3 regions of the Ruminococcoides intestinihominis genome follow, and region 3 is predicted to be linked to each of the others. Evidence: riboswitches for the same ligand, from Rfam matches in the RefSeq annotation. Region 3 holds a riboswitch; each other region holds the start of a gene.

Region 1 (3,288 bases), on a different contig from region 3:
CTGTATGTGGTTCAACAGTCCATCCTCATAAAGCAGTTAAGTTGCCTAATGCACCAACTAAAGAAATGGTTGAGTCAGCAAAGAACAATTACGAAAGGTATCAAAAAGTTGTTGATACTGAAAGACAAAATGTTTTTAGCAAACATGGTGAATTAAAGGAAAAGGCAAATGCCCTTGAAACAAAGGTTCAAGAAATATTAGGTGATTACAAGTTGCTTGATGCTCTTGAAATTATTAAGAAAGAGGTTTCTGATTTAGCAGATAATTATGTTAAGCTAGACAAAACCTTAAAAGCATTACAAATAAAGAGTAACAGAAAGCAGGAACTTGAAAGAATTATTCCTGAAAAGAATAATGAAATCAATGAACTGAATAAGCGAATTACCGTAGTAAAGATGGCAGTAGCGTCTTGTGAAGCTGATATTACTTCTTATGAAGAGCAGTATAATTCTCTAAAGAAAGAATTACAGTTTGGTAGTGAAAGTGAAGCAGTTAAGAAGATTAACAGTATTAATGAAGTTATAAATGCTGAAAAGGCTGATTATAATTCTGTATTAGAAAAATATAATCAGTATGAAAAATTGATTTCAGCAACCGATGCATCAATCAAAGCATTAAAAGGTCAACTTGAAAAGATAGATAAGGTACCGGATATAGATAAGGTTAAAATCAAGAGAGATGAAACTGAAAAGGCTATCAGTGATTTATCTAATGAAACTAAAGCCATTAATTATAGATATTCTGCTAACACAAATGTTTTGGTTAATGTAAAGAGAGAAAATGAAAATCTTATCAAGGCTGAAAAAGAATTTAAGCTGATTTCACCACTTGCAAGTACAGCCAATGGTGGTATCGGTGTTAACAAGATGGAGCTTGAAACATTTGTACAGTTAAATTACTTTGACCGTATTCTTGCTAAAGCAAATAAACGATTAATGGAAATGACAAGTGGTCAGTATGAGTTGGTTCGCCAAACAGAGTCAAGTGATGGCAGAACTAAATTCGGACTTGACCTTAATGTATATGACCATCATTGTGGCAGTGAAAGAGCAATTAGTTCACTTTCCGGTGGTGAGTCCTTTAAGGCTGCACTTTCATTAGCTTTGGGTCTTTCTGATGAAATTCAGTCCTCAGCCGGTGGTATTAAAATTGATACAATGTTTGTTGATGAAGGCTTTGGTTCACTTGATGATGAATCATTAAGACAAGCGATGAATGTACTTATTAAACTTTCCGGCAGTAACCGACTTGTAGGTATTATTTCCCATGTAACAGAACTAAAGGATAGAATTGATAAACAGATTGTTGTTACCAAAACCCCTAATAAAGGTAGTAAAATTGAAATTATTTGTTAAATTACTGCAACACTTACAAATGGCAAGAAACTTTATTGCTATGTAACAGTTACTACTTCTCCTAAACTAAGCAGAACTACTTTGAACTTGAAGAAAGGCAAAACTGCTACAGTATAATTAACAGGTAAAGTTGCAAATATAAACAATAAGTATTACAACACTAAGGTTGCAAAGATTGTTTCAAAGGCTAACACAACTTCTATTAAGGTTAAAGCACTAAAGAAAGGCACAACTACTCTAAAGATTAGAGTTAACGGTGTAAATGTGCTAAGACTAAAAGTTAAAGTAAAGTAAAATTTTAAGTGATTTATAGAAACATACCTTAATTAGTATTAGGGTATGTTTCTTTATTTTACAGTTGACAAAATTCTACATTTAGTAGTATATTAATAGATAGGGAGTTTGCAAATTAGCAATCTGAGAGGAAGTTGACAACTTCGACCTAGTACCTGATTTGGATAATGCCAGCGTAGGGAAATAATTGACTTATTTGACGGGTATGCCTTTGGTATGCCCGTTTTTGTATGTAAAATATTTTAATTTATATGTTTGGAGGTAACAATTATGTTAGGTAATTGCCTTGATAATGTTAGAAAAAGTGTTCCACTTGTACACAACATTACTAACTATGTAACAGTAAATGATGTTGCAAATGTACTTCTTGCTTGTGGTGGCAGTCCTATTATGTCTGATGAACCTGATGATGTAGCAGATATTACATCAATCTGTGGTGGTCTAAATATTAATATCGGCACACTTAATAAGCGTTCAATTGAAGGTATGTTTATTGCCGGTAAAAAGGCAAATGAACTTAACCACAAGGTTCTTCTTGATCCGGTAGGTGCCGGTGCATCTGCACTTCGTACAAATACTGCAGTTAAGCTAATGAAAGAAATTAAGTTTGATGTTGTTCGTGGTAACATTTCAGAAATCAAAACTTTAGCCTTAGGTAGTGGCACAACTAAGGGTGTTGATGCTGATGTGGCAGATACTGTTACAGAAGATAACCTTGATTCATCAGTAAAGTTTGTAAAGAATTTTGCAAAGAGCATCAACTCAGTAGTAGCAATTACAGGTGCTATTGACCTTGTAAGTGACGGTGAAAAGTGCTATGTAATCCGTAACGGTGAAGCTGATATGAGCAAAATCACAGGTACAGGCTGTCAGCTTTCAGGTATGACAACTGCATTTATTGTAGCTAATCCTGACAATGTACTTGAAGCAGTAGCATCAGCAGTTTGTACAATGGGTCTTGCAGGTGAAATTGCAAAAACAAGAATGGTTGAGGGTGACGGTAACTCAACATACCGTAACAGAATTATTGATGCTATCTATAATATGGATGGTGAAACATTAAATAAGGGAGCAAAGTATGAATTGCGATAAGAAAGATTTACTTCTATATGCAGTAACCGATAGACATTGGTTAAATGGTGAAACTCTTTATAGCCAAGTAGAAAAGGCTCTTAAAGGTGGAGCAACATTTATTCAGCTAAGAGAAAAGAAACTTGATGAAGGTTCTTTCCTAGAAGAAGCAAAGGAAATTCAGAAACTTTGTAAGGAATACAATGTACCATTTGTGATTAATGACAATGTAGAAATTGCAAAGGAAATTAATGCTGATGGTGTCCATGTTGGTCAAAGTGATATGGAAGCACAGAATGTAAGAGAAATTCTGGGTGATGACAAAATCATCGGTGTATCAGCTCAAACAGTAGAACAAGCACTACTTGCTGAAAAGCATGGTGCTGACTACCTAGGTGTTGGTGCAGTTTTCAAAACAGGTTCAAAGGATGACGCTGAAGAAGTTTCTCACGATGAACTTGAAAGAATTTGTAAAGCAGTTTCAATTCCTGTAATTGCAATTGGTGGTATTACTCACGATAATGTAAAAGAACTTGCCGGTAGAGGTATAGTTGGTATTGCAGTTATC
Region 2 (3,288 bases), on a different contig from region 3:
AGCGTACTAAAGAGATACAGAGCTTTAGATACATTGTTTTAACTCCTCAAATAAAACATTGAAAAACCCCTCATTTTTTCATTAAGTCAAAAACACCGAACATTAGGTTCGGTGTTTTGCCTTTTGTAATGTGTTTTTTCTTTTCACACAAAGCACATTTATAATTCAACCGTTACTAACAGTAAAAACAAAGTGGTGCTTTATACTATAACCAAGCTAGAAAAATATAGAAATTAATTAACTTATTATATAGTAAAAATTGTAAAGGAGATTATTATGGCTTATTTAACAGAGAAGAATATAGAAACTATTGCATATAGTATTGTACAGCAGTATATGAATATTTATAACATCAGCAGTAATGAAGTCTTTAAGGTTAGCCCTGAGAATGTAGCAAATATGCTGGGTATTAACATTGAGTATGTTGACTTTAACGATAAAAAGGTTCTGGGCAAAGTTACTTTGTGTGATGTGAAGGATAAGATAGGTGAAAGAGAAGTAACCCTTAATAACCAAACTGTTTATGTGAATAAACAGTTGCTAAAGGGCAGTAGTGGTCAAAAAAACTTTGTAACAATGTGTGGAATTTCTTTCTGGATTCTTAACCGTATTAATAGTGACTTGTATGGTGAAAAGTACCGTAAAAAGCCTATTACTTTAAGGGATGCACCAAGCGATGATATTATTGAAGGTATCACTTCTACTTTAGCATTAGAAATATTGATGCCAAAAGAAACTATCAATTTAGTTTTTAACAAGGTTTATGGTGTTGATAAACTGAATATTATCAATCCTGTTGTGGATAAAAGTAACTTTATAAAGTTTAACGCAATGGCTGATATGTTCGGTGTAACTAAAGAGATTTTGGCTATCAGACTACAGAAGATGGGTAAGCTGACCGAATATCAGTTTTGTGGTTATGAAAACTTGTTGCAACTGCTTATGGCGTTGAAGAACTACCATTGCAAGGCTTAGTTTGTGAACAAAATATAGATTTACTATGAATAAATTTACTATTATAAATCTTTAGTGAATTTGTTATAAAAACTTTTAACTTTTTTCAAAAAAACCATTGACATTTTATATTTATGTGGTATTATTTAATTGAAGAAGAAAAGAAATAGTAAACAAGATATAAACATTCTAGAGTGTTATTATATAAGCGTACAGTGTATTACAAGGAGGTATTACCGATGTACCACGGGATTATAGTTCTTGCCGTAGTTTTGGTTTTAATGACTTTACTTTTAGCTACATGTGTTGGGATTGTATTATATATGAATAGATCTAGCAAACCAACAATTAGCAAATCAGATAACGATAATGTTAAGAAGAAACAACCAATTCCCGACATTGAAAACCTTGATATGGTGGCTTTGTTCGGTAAAAAAGCCTAATTTTATCAAGTAAATTACAATTGAATATTTAAAAATTTGAACTTAATTGTTCAAAACATCTACACAAATAAAATTAAATTTAATTAATACGAAAAATTAATTAAGAATTTGTTTTAACTTTTATTATAATTCCATTGTCACGTATGTGATAAATATAGGTGGCTTACTAAGATGTAATACTTACGGATAAAATTTTAATTTTAATTTGGAAGGACATAAGGAACATACCCAATAAGGTATGTTCCTTTTTGTGTTCCTATATATTTTTACAAAAAGTATTTGACAAATATTATTTTTAATGGTATTATAATTGCAAATCAAACAGGGGAGCTACAAAAGTGGCTGAGAGTAAGGTGTGCGCCTTAGACCCTTAACCTGATTCGGATAATGCCGACGTAGGGAGCTTTAAGATAGGATTTTTATGGCACTGTGCGTTTGCATAGTGCTTTTTTATTTGAGGAGGAACAATAATGGAAAAGAGAAAAAAGACTATCTTAAGATTGTGTGAAAGTGCTATTATGATTGCACTTGCTACTGTGTTAAGTATGATTAAGTTTGCAAACCTACCTTTTGGTGGCAGTGTAACACTTTGCAGTATGTTACCACTTGTACTGATTGCTTACCGTTATAAGTGGAAGTGGGGAGTACTTACCGGTGTTGTTTATGGACTGGTACAAATGGTACTTGGAGCAAACAACCTTTCTTACGGTACATCAGTTTTAGCAGTTATACTGATTATTTTGTTTGATTACCTTGTAGCTTTTGGTGTAATTGGTTTTGCCGGTGTGTTTAGAGATAAATTCCACAACCAACCACTTGAAATTGCTTTAGGTGCATTTCTTGCTTGTGCATTAAGATATATCTGTCACTTTATTTCAGGTTGGGCAGTATGGAAAATGTGGGCACCTGAGGGACAACCTGCTTGGTTATATTCCGTAACATACAACGCAACATATATGGTACCTGAAACTATTGTAACAATTGTTGTTGGTGTATTAATTGCACTTGTACTTGACTTTAGGAAGGACACAGTTGGTGCATTAAAGAGAGCATAAGTATTTAACATATATCTACTATTACAGCAAAAAAGCCTAGGGAATAAAACCCTAGGCTTTTTGCTGTATATAATGTTGTGAATTAGTCTGAATCAAGTTTAAGAACTGCCATAAATGCTTCCTGTGGAACTTCAACAGAACCAAGCTGACGCATTCTCTTCTTACCTTCTTTTTGCTTTTCAAGTAGTTTCTTCTTACGAGTAATGTCACCACCGTAACATTTAGCAAGAACATCTTTACGCATAGCTTTAACAGTTTCTCTGGCAATAATCTTACCACCGATACAAGCCTGAATTGGCACTTCAAATAACTGTCTTGGAATTTTTTCCTTTAGCTTTTCTGCCATTTTTCTTGCTCTGCCATATGCTTTATCTGCGTGAATAATAAATGAAAGTGCATCAATTACTTCACCGTTTAGCATAATGTCAAGTTTAACCAGCTGACTTTCTCTGTAATCCTTTAGTTCATAGTCAAAGGATGCATAACCTCTTGTCCTGCTTTTTAGTGTGTCAAAGAAATCATAAATAATTTCAGCAAGTGGCATTTCATAGTGAATATCAACTCTATCTGAGTCAATATAATCCATACCCACAAAGATACCTCGTCTATCCTGACAAAGCTCCATAATGTTACCTACATATTCTGATGGTGCATAAATATGAGCATCAGTCATAGGTTCTTCAGCCTTTGCAATAAGTGCAGGGTCAGGGTAATTAGTAGGGTTACTAATCATTTCAACAGTACCGTCAGTTTTTGTAATTCTGTAACTAACTGATGGTGCAGTTGTAATAAGGTCAAGGTTGTATTCTCTTTCAAGTCTTTCTTGGATAATTTCC
Region 3 (3,288 bases):
GTAAACCTCAAGTCCTACCATACGGAAATACTTTCGTGCTAATTTACAAGCCTCACCAATATACTCTACATTGCTTTGACCTCTGCTTTCACCGGTAAGAATCAAAATTTCTTCCATACCACTATCGGCAATAACTTTCATTTCTTTTTCAATTTGTTCCATTGAAAGTTTCATACGATTAATGTGATTGTAACAGTTAAAGCCACAATAAACACAATAGTTTTCGCAATAATTTGCTATGTATAACGGCGTAAACATATATACGGTATTGCCAAAATGCTTACTTGTTTCTACTCTTGCTCTCTGAGCCATTTGTTCTAGGAATGGTTCTGCTGCAGGTGATAAAAGTGCTTTAAAATCCTCTATAGAACAAGTTTCATGTTCAAGTGCTTTTCGTACATCTTTTGCAGTATATTTTGAATAGTCATAAGAATTCATATGGTCCATTACATTCTTACAAACATCTGACTCAATAACTTCCATACCGGGCATATATTCCATATGGTTTTTACGGTATGATGGGTCATTCTCCAGTCTATGTTTCTTCTCAAGTGCTTTTGGTGACAAAAACTCTGAGTCAATTAAAAATTCGTTTTCCATTAAAATTCACCTCTTAATTACGCAAGAAACCTGTTAATGGATCTGAAGAAGATGCACCACGAGTTAGAACTCTGCCTAATCCTGATAAGTATGCCTTTCTACCGGCTTCTATAGCATTCTTAAATGCAGATGCCATCAATGGTAAGTCACCGGCAGTAGCTAATGCAGTATTTGCCATAATTGCTGATGCACCCATTTCCATTGCTTCACAAGCCTGAGAAGGTTTACCGATACCGGCATCTACAATAATTGGTAAATCAATTTCATCAATTAGAATTTGGATAAAATCTTTAGTAGCTAGACCTTTATTTGAACCGATTGGTGAAGCTAAAGGCATAATTGATGCTGCACCGGCATTAACTAAATCACGAGCAACATTTAGGTCAGGATACATATAAGGCATTACAACAAAACCCTCTTTTGCCAGAATTTCTGTAGCCTTAATAGTTTCTTGGTTATCAGGAAGCAGGTACTTACTATCTCTCATAATTTCAATCTTTACAAAGTTGCCACAACCAAGTTCTCTGGCTAGTCTTGCAATTCTTACTGCTTCATCAGCATTTCTTGCACCACTTGTATTAGGTAGTAATGTAACACCCTTTGGAATATAATCAAGGATATTTTCTTGTTCCTTAGTATTAGCTCTACGAACTGCAAGTGTAATAATTTCAGCACCGGCATCCTTAATAGCTGAGTCAATAAGTTTCATAGAATACTTACCTGAACCTAAAATAAATCTTGAGTTAAATTCATGACCACCAATGATAAGTTTATCATTTTCCATTATAATTTCCTTCTTTCAATGTATATCAAGTTTGTTTTATTTTTTCTTAAGAAGAAATTAGCCTCCACCCATAAAGCTAACAACTTCTACTACATCACCATCTTTTAGTACAGTTGTTTCATAATCAGACTTTGAGATAATTACTTCATTACATTCAACTGCAATAGTCTTTGGGTTATAGTTTGCAATTTCCAGATACTGTGAAATAGTCTTTCCTGACATATCAACTTCTTTACCGTTAATTGTTACCACTTTTGCACCTCCTATAAGTAAAAAAAGAAGCTACCCTATGTTTGGGTAACTTCTCAAAATACATTAATAAATATATCCCTACGTTGGCATTATCCAAATCAGGTAATGGTCGAAGATTATATCTTCCTCTCAGCCTGTAACACAAGCTCCCATAATTTTTACTTTAATAATATTATACTCTTACTTATTATTATTTTCAATAGTTTAAAATTTTATTTTAATTTTTACGCCGTTTTTTCGTCATTTTCTTTTAAAGAAATAAAAAAATACCCATAGGTTAGCTAAAAGTGGCTTATCTATGGGCTTTTCTTTGGTGGAGATGAAGGGGCTCGAACCCTCGACTCCCACAATGCCATTGTGGTACTCTCCCAGCTGAGCTACATCCCCGTTCAATAAGATAATTCTATCACAAGGTAATGAAAAAATCAAGAATTATCTTTTATAATATCAGCTACTTCAACAGGAATTACCTTTTGCAATGAGGATAGTGACAACTCAACCTGGTTACCTACCCTACCTGCTGAAAAGTAGATAGTATCATAGTCATTAGCAGTCTTATGGATAAAAGTTTTAAACTGCTTTTTCATACCGATTGGCGAACAGCCACCATGGATATATCCTGTTAGTGGCAAAAGTTCTTTTTGGTGAATCATCTCTATTGACTTTTCTTTTGCAACTTTGGCAGCTTTCTTTAAATCAAGTTCTTTATTTGCCGGTACAACAAAAACATAATGTTCTTTACTTTTACCAACAGTTACAAGGGTTTTAAAAACCTTGCCTACTTCTTGATTAAGAGCATTTGCTACTTCTTCTGCGTTAAGTTTTGTATTATCATAAGCATAGTGAGAATACTCAATTTTCTTTTGGTCAAGAATTCTCATTACATTAGTTTTTTCTTGTTTTTTTGCCATAATATCACCACTAATTTTTGCTCATCATATTATAAGATGTTTTTACTGCATCTTCAGAAATATCACAAAACAGTTCATACACATTTACATTGCTGAGAACTTTATCAAGAACAGTTAATAGGCTTGACATTTTTTGTTTATCATTAATACAAAGTGTTTGTGGCAGGAATTTTCCTATAGCTTTCTTGGTAGATATTTTATTGATAACATTTTCTTTGCCTTGGTTGATACAACAAATACCTTTTAGTGGTACTAAAATATTTTTATTAATATCATGTTTACCTGAAAAAGGTGTGCCACAAGCATATATCTTATTATCAATTATTCTGATAACCGGTTTGTCGTCATTTATCATAACGGCTCTGTCCCCAAAATACTTCATCCACAAAGCACAATGGGTTGACTTTCCTGTACCACTATTTGCAGTAAAAAGATAGGCTTCATTATCAACAGATATTGCTGATGAATGAAGAAGTATTCCGTCATAATCTAAGATTGCTTCGTAAAATATCATTCCATAAATTACATACTCAGCAAGTGACCTTGATATATGAGGAAAAGAAAGGATATAGTTATCTATCCTTTCTTCTGTAACATTAAGAGTTATGTCTGGTTTTAAATTTTGATTTTTTGCTAAATATTTTTCAGAACGAGTAATTGTCTGTTTATATTTGGGTTCATAATAAACATTTAAACCACACATATTATATAGCATAAAAACCTCTTATTTATAATAAGTTA

The links. A riboswitch is a leader RNA that binds a small molecule or an ion and turns the genes downstream of it on or off. The one in region 3 is predicted to bind thiamine pyrophosphate.
Region 1: linked by a shared signal. The riboswitch ahead of thiM (hydroxyethylthiazole kinase) and the one ahead of thiS (sulfur carrier protein ThiS) in region 3 are both predicted to bind thiamine pyrophosphate.
Region 2: linked by a shared signal. The riboswitch ahead of thiT (energy-coupled thiamine transporter ThiT) and the one ahead of thiS (sulfur carrier protein ThiS) in region 3 are both predicted to bind thiamine pyrophosphate.

What each region holds. Positions count from the first base shown of each region.
Region 1 covers NZ_JBBMEY010000006.1:14,637-17,924, reverse strand. Annotated here, with positions in the region: gene WMO18_RS02745 (AAA family ATPase) at 1-1,355, shown strand, start outside; TPP riboswitch at 1,740-1,848, shown strand; gene thiM (hydroxyethylthiazole kinase) at 1,920-2,741, shown strand; gene thiE (thiamine phosphate synthase) at 2,728-3,288, shown strand, end outside.
Region 2 covers NZ_JBBMEY010000004.1:24,472-27,759, forward strand. Annotated here, with positions in the region: gene WMO18_RS02040 (ImmA/IrrE family metallo-endopeptidase) at 277-975, shown strand; TPP riboswitch at 1,711-1,816, shown strand; gene thiT (energy-coupled thiamine transporter ThiT) at 1,868-2,452, shown strand; gene lepA (translation elongation factor 4) at 2,535-3,288, opposite strand, start outside.
Region 3 covers NZ_JBBMEY010000001.1:142,269-145,556, forward strand. Annotated here, with positions in the region: gene thiH (2-iminoacetate synthase ThiH) at 1-600, opposite strand, end outside; gene WMO18_RS00740 (thiazole synthase) at 614-1,384, opposite strand; gene thiS (sulfur carrier protein ThiS) at 1,442-1,636, opposite strand; TPP riboswitch at 1,695-1,799, opposite strand; tRNA gene WMO18_RS00750 (tRNA-Ala) at 1,948-2,023, opposite strand; gene ybaK (Cys-tRNA(Pro) deacylase) at 2,062-2,547, opposite strand; gene WMO18_RS00760 (hypothetical protein) at 2,558-3,262, opposite strand; gene WMO18_RS00765 (thiamine diphosphokinase) at 3,272-3,288, opposite strand, start outside.